One region of the Cupriavidus sp. DL-D2 genome, then DNA from elsewhere that is predicted to be linked to it. Evidence: riboswitches for the same ligand, from Rfam matches in the RefSeq annotation. Region 1 holds a riboswitch; the other holds the start of a gene.
The links. A riboswitch is a leader RNA that binds a small molecule or an ion and turns the genes downstream of it on or off. The one in region 1 is predicted to bind glycine.
Positions count from the first base shown of each region.

Region 2: another riboswitch for glycine. It lies ahead of ABDB81_RS24335 (D-amino acid dehydrogenase); the one in region 1 lies ahead of gcvT (glycine cleavage system aminomethyltransferase GcvT).

Region 1 is NZ_JBDKXK010000036.1:47,976-52,317, forward strand. It holds gene gcvP (aminomethyl-transferring glycine dehydrogenase) at 1-139, opposite strand, end outside; gene gcvH (glycine cleavage system protein GcvH) at 216-596, opposite strand; gene gcvT (glycine cleavage system aminomethyltransferase GcvT) at 710-1,837, opposite strand; glycine riboswitch at 1,923-2,042, opposite strand; glycine riboswitch at 2,064-2,154, opposite strand; gene ABDB81_RS19205 (glycine zipper 2TM domain-containing protein) at 2,222-2,446, opposite strand; gene ABDB81_RS19210 (UvrD-helicase domain-containing protein) at 2,759-4,342, shown strand, end outside.
Region 2 is NZ_JBDKXK010000059.1:45,071-49,412, forward strand. It holds gene ABDB81_RS24320 (LysR family transcriptional regulator) at 1-782, opposite strand, end outside; gene ABDB81_RS24325 (PepSY domain-containing protein) at 1,035-1,301, shown strand; gene ABDB81_RS24330 (cytochrome b/b6 domain-containing protein) at 1,325-1,858, shown strand; glycine riboswitch at 1,917-2,026, shown strand; gene ABDB81_RS24335 (D-amino acid dehydrogenase) at 2,203-3,468, shown strand; tRNA gene ABDB81_RS24340 (tRNA-Leu) at 3,682-3,768, opposite strand; gene ABDB81_RS24345 (diguanylate cyclase) at 3,853-4,342, opposite strand, start outside.

The DNA of each region.
Region 1 (4,342 bases):
CGAGCAGCTTGAGCATGTGCTGCTGTTCGGCGGTATCGGGCCCGATATGGCGGGCGGCGAAGGCGTCGCGCGCCTCCAGTTCGGCCAGCGTGGGCCGTGCAGCTTGGGCGGCAGCGTTCATGGGAAACGGGGCGTTCATGGCAAGGAAATCTCGTGGAGCGCGCGGGGCAGGTGGTCAGCCTGCCGCCACGCGCGGCATCGGACAATCAGCGCGATCAGGCGCCGACGCTGGCCTTGTAGGCGTCGACGTTCATCAGGCCGTTCACATCGTCGCCGTTGGCCGGCTTGATCTTGAACAGCCACGCGTCGAAGGCGTTGGCATTGACCGATTCCGGCGATGCCGAAGCCGCGTCGTTAATGGCGATGACTTCGCCGGCCACCGGGGCGTAGATGTCGGAAGCCGCCTTCACGGACTCCACCACGGCCAGCGCGTCGCCTGCGCCAACCGACTTGCCCACTTCGGGCAGTTCCAGGAAAACGATGTCGCCCAGCGCGTCTTGTGCGTGGTCGGTGATGCCGATGGTCAGCGTGCCGTCGGCTTCGACGCGCACCCATTCGTGCGACTCGGTGTACTTCAGGTCAGCGGGGAAATTCATGAGGGTTCTCCGGGATACAGTGTGTTTCTTGTTTCATTCACCCGCCCGCGGCATGTGGGCTCGAGCGGAACGGGTGGAAGGGCGACCGTTGGTGTGAAGCGGGGGCCGATGCCTCAGCTCACGAGTGCCTTGCCATTGCGCACAAACGGCAGTTTAACCACAGTCGCGGTCAGTTTGCGGTCGCGGATCTCTACCTGGACTTCCGCACCCGGCACGATGTCCTTCGGCAGACTGGCAAAGGCAATGGACTGGGACAGCGACGGGCTGAATGTGCCGCTGGTGATTTCGCCGTCGCCGGATGCGGTGACGACTTTCTGGTGCGCGCGCAGCACGCCGCCCTTGTCGCGCAGGATCAGGCCCAGGAACGCGCGTTTCTGGCCGCCAGCGGTCAGCGCAGCCTTGCCGGTGAAGTCGCGTTCGCTTTGCAGATCGACCGTCCACGACAGCCCGGCGTCGAGCGGCGACGTATGGATGTCCATGTCCTGGCCGTACAGGTTCATGCCGGCTTCCAGGCGCAGGGTGTCGCGTGCGCCCAGGCCGGCAGGCTTCACACCGGCTGCCACGAGTTTTTCCCAGATACCGGCGACGTTCTCGGCCGGCACCACCAGTTCGAAGCCGTCTTCGCCGGTATAGCCCGTGCGCGCCACCATCAGTTCGCCCATGGCCGGGTCCTGCACGACCAGCGCGTTGAATGGCTTGAGGGCATCGGCGGGCTGGGTGGAGGGGAAGGCTGCATAGACTTTGGCGCGTGCGTTCGGACCCTGCACGGCGACGATGGCCAGTGCGCTGGACCCTGCTGGTGCCACGTCACCACGGCGCGGGTTGATAGTCACGCCGCTGCCGGTCTCGCTGTTGCGCGAACGGATCCATTCGATATCGCCGACGGCCGTGCTCGCATTGACCACGAGCCGGAAATAATCCTCGGCAAAGAAGTAGACGATCAGGTCGTCGATGACACCGCCTTTCTCGTCGAGCATGCAGGAATACAGGGCCTTGCCCGGTGTCTGGAGCTTGTCGACGTTGTTGGCCAGCAGGCCGCGCAGGAAGGTGCGGGTGTTCGCGCCATGGAGATCGACCACGCACATGTGCGAGACGTCGAACATGCCGGCGTCCGAGCGGACTGCGTTGTGTTCCTCGATCTGGGAGCCGTAGTTGACCGGCATGTCCCAACCGCCAAAATCGACCATGCGGGCGCCGAGGGCGCGATGAATGGCGTTGAGGGGCGTGGCCTGGAGCGTCATGGATATCCTCGGGCAATTCGAAAACGAAAAAAGGGTCACCCGCCGCATGCCGGCCGCACCAATGTGCAACCAGTCCGCTGCGGCGGATGACCCCTCTGTCCTCGATACCTGAGAGATTACGAAGCCGTGGCTCCGTGCGCCCCTTCGGTGGACATGCTCGCCGGCCTTCCAGCCGCGGCGGATGTCGCTCTCCAGAGTGCGGCATGCATCGTGTGCATGTTGCATGCCGATCCGACCGGTCCATGGTGCCTGAGAGTTTTCGGGTGATTCCCCTTCGGCGGCGCAATGCGTGATGCGCGCTCTCCCGGTCAGATGCGCGTGAATGTACGGGAGCGGTCTGGCTTTGTCAAACCGTCCCGTCGCGCGCTGCGGTCCCCCGTTCGGTCAGCGGTTGTCCTTGGTTACGACATTGCCGATGACGCCACCGGCAGCCGCGCCGCCGATCGTACCCAAGGCGCTGCCGTTGGTCAGCACCGCGCCGCCGAGCGCGCCCGCACCGGCGCCGATGGCGGTATTCCGTTGCTTCGGCGTCATGTCCGCGCAACCGGCAAAGCCGACCAGCGTAGCGCCGATCAGCGCGACTTTCGAGAGCGTGCGAAGGGTGTTCATGATTGGCTCCTTGATTCGAATGGATTCCGATACGTTCCGATATCCGGAAGGTTTGCCGCGCACCGTTGTGACTGCCAACCTGCTCGGCCGTACGGGAGAGAGGCAAACTCCATGCCCCGTCACCAGGCAGGGCCCGCCCGATTTACGATTGTTACCAGCGTGAAACGGGTGCCGTCGGACACCCTCCGACAGGCCCTGTCAGCCACCTTGCCGCGTGGTAGCATCGTCGCCTTCGGCGCGTGGCTGACCGCGTGCCGAGTTCGGCATTTCCGCCCTTCCCGGTTCTCGTCCCCGCTTTCCTCTTCCCGCCCCATGACCCACGGACTCAACGCCGCGCAATCCGAAGCCGTTCGCTATCTGGACGGCCCTTGCCTTGTGCTGGCCGGGGCGGGTTCCGGCAAGACGCGCGTGATCACGCAGAAAATTGCGCATCTGATCGAGGACAAGGGGTTCGAGCCGCGTCACATTGCTGCCGTCACGTTCACGAACAAGGCGGCCAAGGAGATGCAGGAGCGCATCAGCAAGCTCATGGAGGGAAAGACCACGCGCGAAGGGAAGCGTATTCCACTCAAGCAGCTGACCGTTTGTACGTTTCACTCGCTCGGCGTGCAAATTCTGCGCATGGAAGCCGAGCATGTGGGCCTGAAGCCGCAATTCTCGATCATGGATTCGGACGACTGCTTCGGACTCGTGCAGGAGCAGTTGAGTACCACCGACAAGAAACTGATCCGCAGCGTGCAGAACACGATTTCGCTGTGGAAGAACGGCATGGTCGATCCCGAGACCGCGCTCGCGCAGGCCGCCACGGCCGACGAGCACCAGGCCGCCATGGTCTATCGCGCGTACGTGGCGACGCTGCATGCGTACCAGGCGGTGGACTTCGACGATCTGATCCGGCTCCCGGCCGAACTGTTCGCGCGCGATGAAGCCGTGCGTCTGAAATGGCAGAACCGGCTGCGCTACTTCCTCGTGGACGAATACCAGGACACCAACGCGTGCCAGTACCAGTTGCTGAAGCTACTGGCCGGTGGGTCGCATCTGCGCGCGCCGGCGTTCACTGCAGTGGGGGATGACGATCAGGCGATCTATGGCTGGCGCGGCGCCACGCTCGACAACCTGAAGCTGCTGCAGACCGATTTCCCCGACCTCAAGGTCGTGAAGCTCGAACAGAACTACCGCTCGACGGTGCGCATCCTGGAAGCGGCCAACGCGGTCATCGCCAACAATCCGAAACTGTTCGACAAGAAACTGTGGTCGGAGCACGGCATGGGCGACCCCATCGCCGTGCATCCGATGAACGATGAAGAGCACGAGGCCGAGTCCGTAGTGTTCCGGCTGTCGGCACACAAGTTCGAGCGGCGCGCGCAGTTTCGCGACTACGCCATCCTGTATCGCGGCAACCATCAGGCGCGGCTGTTCGAGCAGATCCTGCGGCGCGAGCGCATTCCGTATGTGCTGTCAGGTGGACAGAGTTTCTTCGACAAGGCCGAGATCAAGGACATCTGCGCGTATCTGCGATTGATCGCGAATCCCGATGACGATCCCGCATTCATCCGCGCCATCACTACGCCGCGTCGTGGCGTAGGCAATACCACGCTCGAAGTGCTCGGCACGTTTGCGGGGCAGGCCAAGGTGTCCTTGTTCGAAGCAGCGATGATGGGTGGCATCGAGGGCAAGCTGCAGCCGCGCCAGCTGGAACCGCTGCGGCTGTTCTGCGAATCGATGGTGCGGCTGGCAGATCGTGCTGCAAACGATCCGGCCACGGTGGTGCTCGATGACCTGATGGAAGGCATCCACTACGAGGCGTATCTGTACGACACCTTCGACGAACGTCAGGCGCAATCGCGCTGGACCAATACGCTCGAATTCCTCGACTGGCTCAAGCGCAAGGGCACG
Region 2 (4,342 bases), on a different contig from region 1:
GCAGGCAGCACGCGCACCAGTTGCCCCTGCAGCAATTGCTCGTGCACGAAACGCGGCGAGAGTCGCGTTACGCCGAGTCCGTCGACGGCGGCCTTGAGCCGGACTTCCGCGTTATGCGTGCAGATACGCGGCACCACATCCATCGAGAATGTTTCCACGCGGTCGCGCAGAAACTCCCAGTGCGTGTCATCGAGATTCCCCACAGTCGGCCAGCCCTGCAGGTCCTGCGGCGTCCGCGGCAAACCCCGTTCGCGGATCAGCGACGGCGCGGCGTAAAACGCGCGGTCGATCAACACCACGCGCTTGCTGGCAAACGAACTGTCGTGCAGGTTCGTGTCGGTCATCACGAAAGCCAGGTCATAGCCATGGCGAACCAGATCGGGCTGGTCCCAACTGACGTCCAACTGCACGCGCAGCGACGGATGCTGCTTCAGCAGCCGGTTCAGCGTGGGCGACAGATGCTGCGAACCCACTTCGTACGGCGTGGCAATCCGGATAGTGCCGCTGACTTCGTCGCTGAACGAGGCGGCTTCGGCACTGATCTCGCGCAGCGCACCGAACAGCGGCGCGACACGTTCATAGAGCTGCTGCCCGCGCTGCGTCACACGCACACGGCGCGTGGTGCGCTCGAACAGGCGTGCGCCGAGTTGGCCTTCCAGCCGCGCCACCGCGGCACTGGCCGACGACTTGGGGACTTCAGCCAGCTCCGCACCCTGTGTGAAGCCGCCGCCTTCCACCACTCGGCAGAAGATTTCCCAGTCCTTCCAGTCGCTCGTTTTCATCTGACACCTTATTCGTAGTATTTCTCCGGGAAAACCCTAGCCCGGCGGGCGATTGTCCCACACTACGAACAATGATGAAGTCCACGCTCTTAGTGTGGACATTGCGGGACGATGACATCGGGGTGACATTCACAGTAGCGAGCGATGTACTCGGCGCATGCCGTCCACCGGGAAAGCGATGACATGAAACGTGTCTCATTCCGGAATACGATGCGAGACATCGCCCGAATGGGTAAATCGGAGGAGTCATTCATGTACAAGTTCGCAGCCTTTGCCCTCGCTGGCCTGTTCTCCTCGGCAGCGTTCGCTGGCGCCAACTGCGCCAAGCACCCCAAGGCCGAATGGATGCCCGAGGCTGACGCCAAGGCCAAGATCGCGGCCCAGGGCTACAACATCAAGAAGTTCAAGGTAGACGGCAACTGCTACGAGATCTACGGCACCACCAAGGACGGCAAGAAGGCCGAGATTTATTTCGACACGAAGACGCTCGACATCGTGAAATCGGAAATCGAGAAGTAAGCATGTCTACGCCGGCGGATCGCATGGCGCGGTCCGATACGCTCGCCGTATGGGATCTGGCCGTCCGCTTCACGCACTGGAGCGTGGCGGCCATCGTCCTGTTCGATATCTTCGATGACTCCGGCGACCGCCTGCACCGTGTGCTGGGCTATGTGGCAGCCGGATTGGTACTGTTTCGGATTCTCTGGGGATTTGTCGGCACCGAGCACGCGCGCTTTGGCGCCTGGCTGCCGCGTCCGGCTGGCGTGCTGCTCTATGCCCGGGCATTGCTGCGTGGCCGCGCGCCGCGCCATCTCAGCCACACGCCGCTCGGCGCCGTGATGATGCTCGCCATGTGGGCGCTGATCCTTGGCCTCGCCGTCACGGGATGGATGTCCCGGCTCGATCCGTTCTGGGGCGAGGACTGGCCCATCGACATCCATCGATGGATGTCGAACACGCTGCTCGGGCTGGTCGTCGTCCACGTAATCGCGGCCATCGCCATGAGCCTCAAGCTGCGTGAGAACCTCATAGCGGCGATGCTCACCGGCCGCAAGCGTCGCGCGTCGGATCGTTGATATCGCTCAATGGACATAGCCGAAATCTTAAAACCTGTGGCATAGTGCCTCACGTTGTCCCGTGATATCGGGAGAGCCCGTGCCAGTCCGACTCGATCCGACAGGCAGCACGGCGCCGAAGGAGCAACCGCCCCGGAAACTCTCAGGCAAAAGGACCGATATCGCCAATGCACTCTGAAGAACCACGGCTCTCACGTCGGCCGCTGGTACCGAAGGAGCAAGCGATGTGTGCCGTCCTCCGCGACCGGCGCCGCGCGAATCTCTCAGGTCAAGGACAGAGGGGGCGTCTATCCGCGCATGGGGCGCGGTGGACTGCCATCCCTTGACGTCCTCGCGACCTTCTCATGAAAACCATTGCAGTGATCGGCGGCGGTATTACCGGCGTCACGACCGCTTACGCCCTCGCCAAGCGCGGATTCTCCGTCACGCTCTTCGAACGCCATCGCTATGCGGCCATGGAGACATCGTTCGCCAACGGCGGACAGCTATCGGCATCGAACGCCGAAGTCTGGACGCACTGGTCCACGCTCGTTAAGGGTGTGAAGTGGATGCTCCGCAACGATGCGCCGCTGCTGGTCAACCCGCGCCCTACGTGGCACAAGTTGAGCTGGTTCGCCGAGTTCTTCGCGTCGATGCCGCACTATCGCAGCAACACCGTGGAGACGGCGCGGCTTGCCATTGCCGCACGCCAGCACCTGTTTGCCTGGGCGGATGCGGAAGGTATCGATTTCGATCTGAAGCGGCGCGGCATCCTGCATATCTATCGCAACAAGTCGGGGTTCGATCATGCCGGGCGCGTGTCGACGCTGCTGGCCGAAGGCGGACTGGAGCGGCGCGCGGTCACGCCTGCGGAGATGCGCGATATCGAGCCGACGCTGGCCGGCAAGTTCTACGGTGGGTACTACACCGAGAGCGATGCCACCGGCGATATCCACAAGTTCACCAGTGGGCTCGCGGCGGCCGTGCAGCGGCTGGGCGTGACGACGCTATACAACCAGGACGTGCGCACGCTATCGACCACAGGCCGACGCGTCACCGTGGTATCCGCCGAAGACGGTCTACCCTCATCGCGCGAGTTCGACGGCATCGTGGTGTGCGCTGGCGTGGCGAGCCGCACCTTTGCGCAGCAGCTTGGCGATCGCGTCAACATCTATCCGGTGAAGGGTTACTCGATCACGGTCAACCTGAACGATGCCGAGAGCCAGGCCGGCGCGCCTGTTGTGAGCCTGCTCGATGATGAAACCAAACTGGTCACTAGCCGGCTGGGTGTCGATCGTTTTCGGGTGGCGGGCACGGCGGAGTTCAATGGCATCAATCGCGATATCCGCGCCGATCGCATTCGTCCGCTGATCGACTGGGTGCACGCATGTTTTCCTGCGGTGAGCACACGCAGCGTCGTGCCCTGGGCCGGGCTGCGCCCGATGATGCCGAACATGATGCCGCGCGTGGGCAGGGGTCATGCGGCCAATGTGTTTTACAACACGGGGCATGGGCATCTGGGATGGACGCTGTCAGCGGTGACCGCCGAGATGGTGGGAGATGTGGTGCGGGGGGCTGGGGCTGAGGTGGTAGTGGCTGGAGGCGAGGTGGGGGGTAGTGCGGTTGCCTGAATCGCCTGATGGTGTGCTCCCCTCTCCCGCATGGCGGGAGAGGGGTTGGGGGAGAGGGCTGGAGGTACAAATTGCTACGTGGTCGGCAAGCAGAGCCTCCGGCCCTCTCCCCCGCCCCTCTCCCATTTCATGGGAGAGGGGAGACCACCGAAGGAAATTGAATCGCGTAAACGGAAAAACCCCCTGCTCTTGCGAACAGGGGGTTTTCTGAATTGGTGCCCAGAAGAGGACTCGAACCTCCACAGTGTTGCCACCGCTAGGACCTGAACCTAGTGCGTCTACCAATTCCGCCATCTGGGCTTCGTATCGCTGCATTGCTGCGTCGATGCGAGCCGCGAATTCTACAGAAGACTTGGCAATTTGCAAGCCCTTTTCGCGCGATGGTCACAATCCGGTGTTTTGCACGCCGAGGGACAGGCTGCCGTCGAGCACATACCGGTTACGCCCCGCGCGCTTGGCGCGGTACATCGCGCTGTCGGCGCGGTGCAGCAGTGGCTCCAGGCGAGGCGCCTCCGGCAGTGTGCAGACGGCGCCCACACTGATCGTCACGAAGGGCTGCACTGGCGTGCCGTTGTGCGGAATGCCAAGGTCTCGCACCGATGCCACCAGCCCGCGGGCAACACTGCGTGTCTCGTCCACGTTCGAATTCGGCAGCACCACGGCGAACTCCTCGCCGCCCAGGCGCGCGCAGAACTGGTCGTCGCGCAGCACGCCGTTCAGTGCCGATGCCACCTGCCGCAGGCATTCGTCGCCCACGGGATGCCCATACTGATCGTTGAACTGCTTGAACAAGTCCACATCGAGAATAAGCAACCCGAGTTCCTGGCCACGTTCGTACGCGCGGGTGACGGCTGCCAGAGACTCGCGCTGGAAA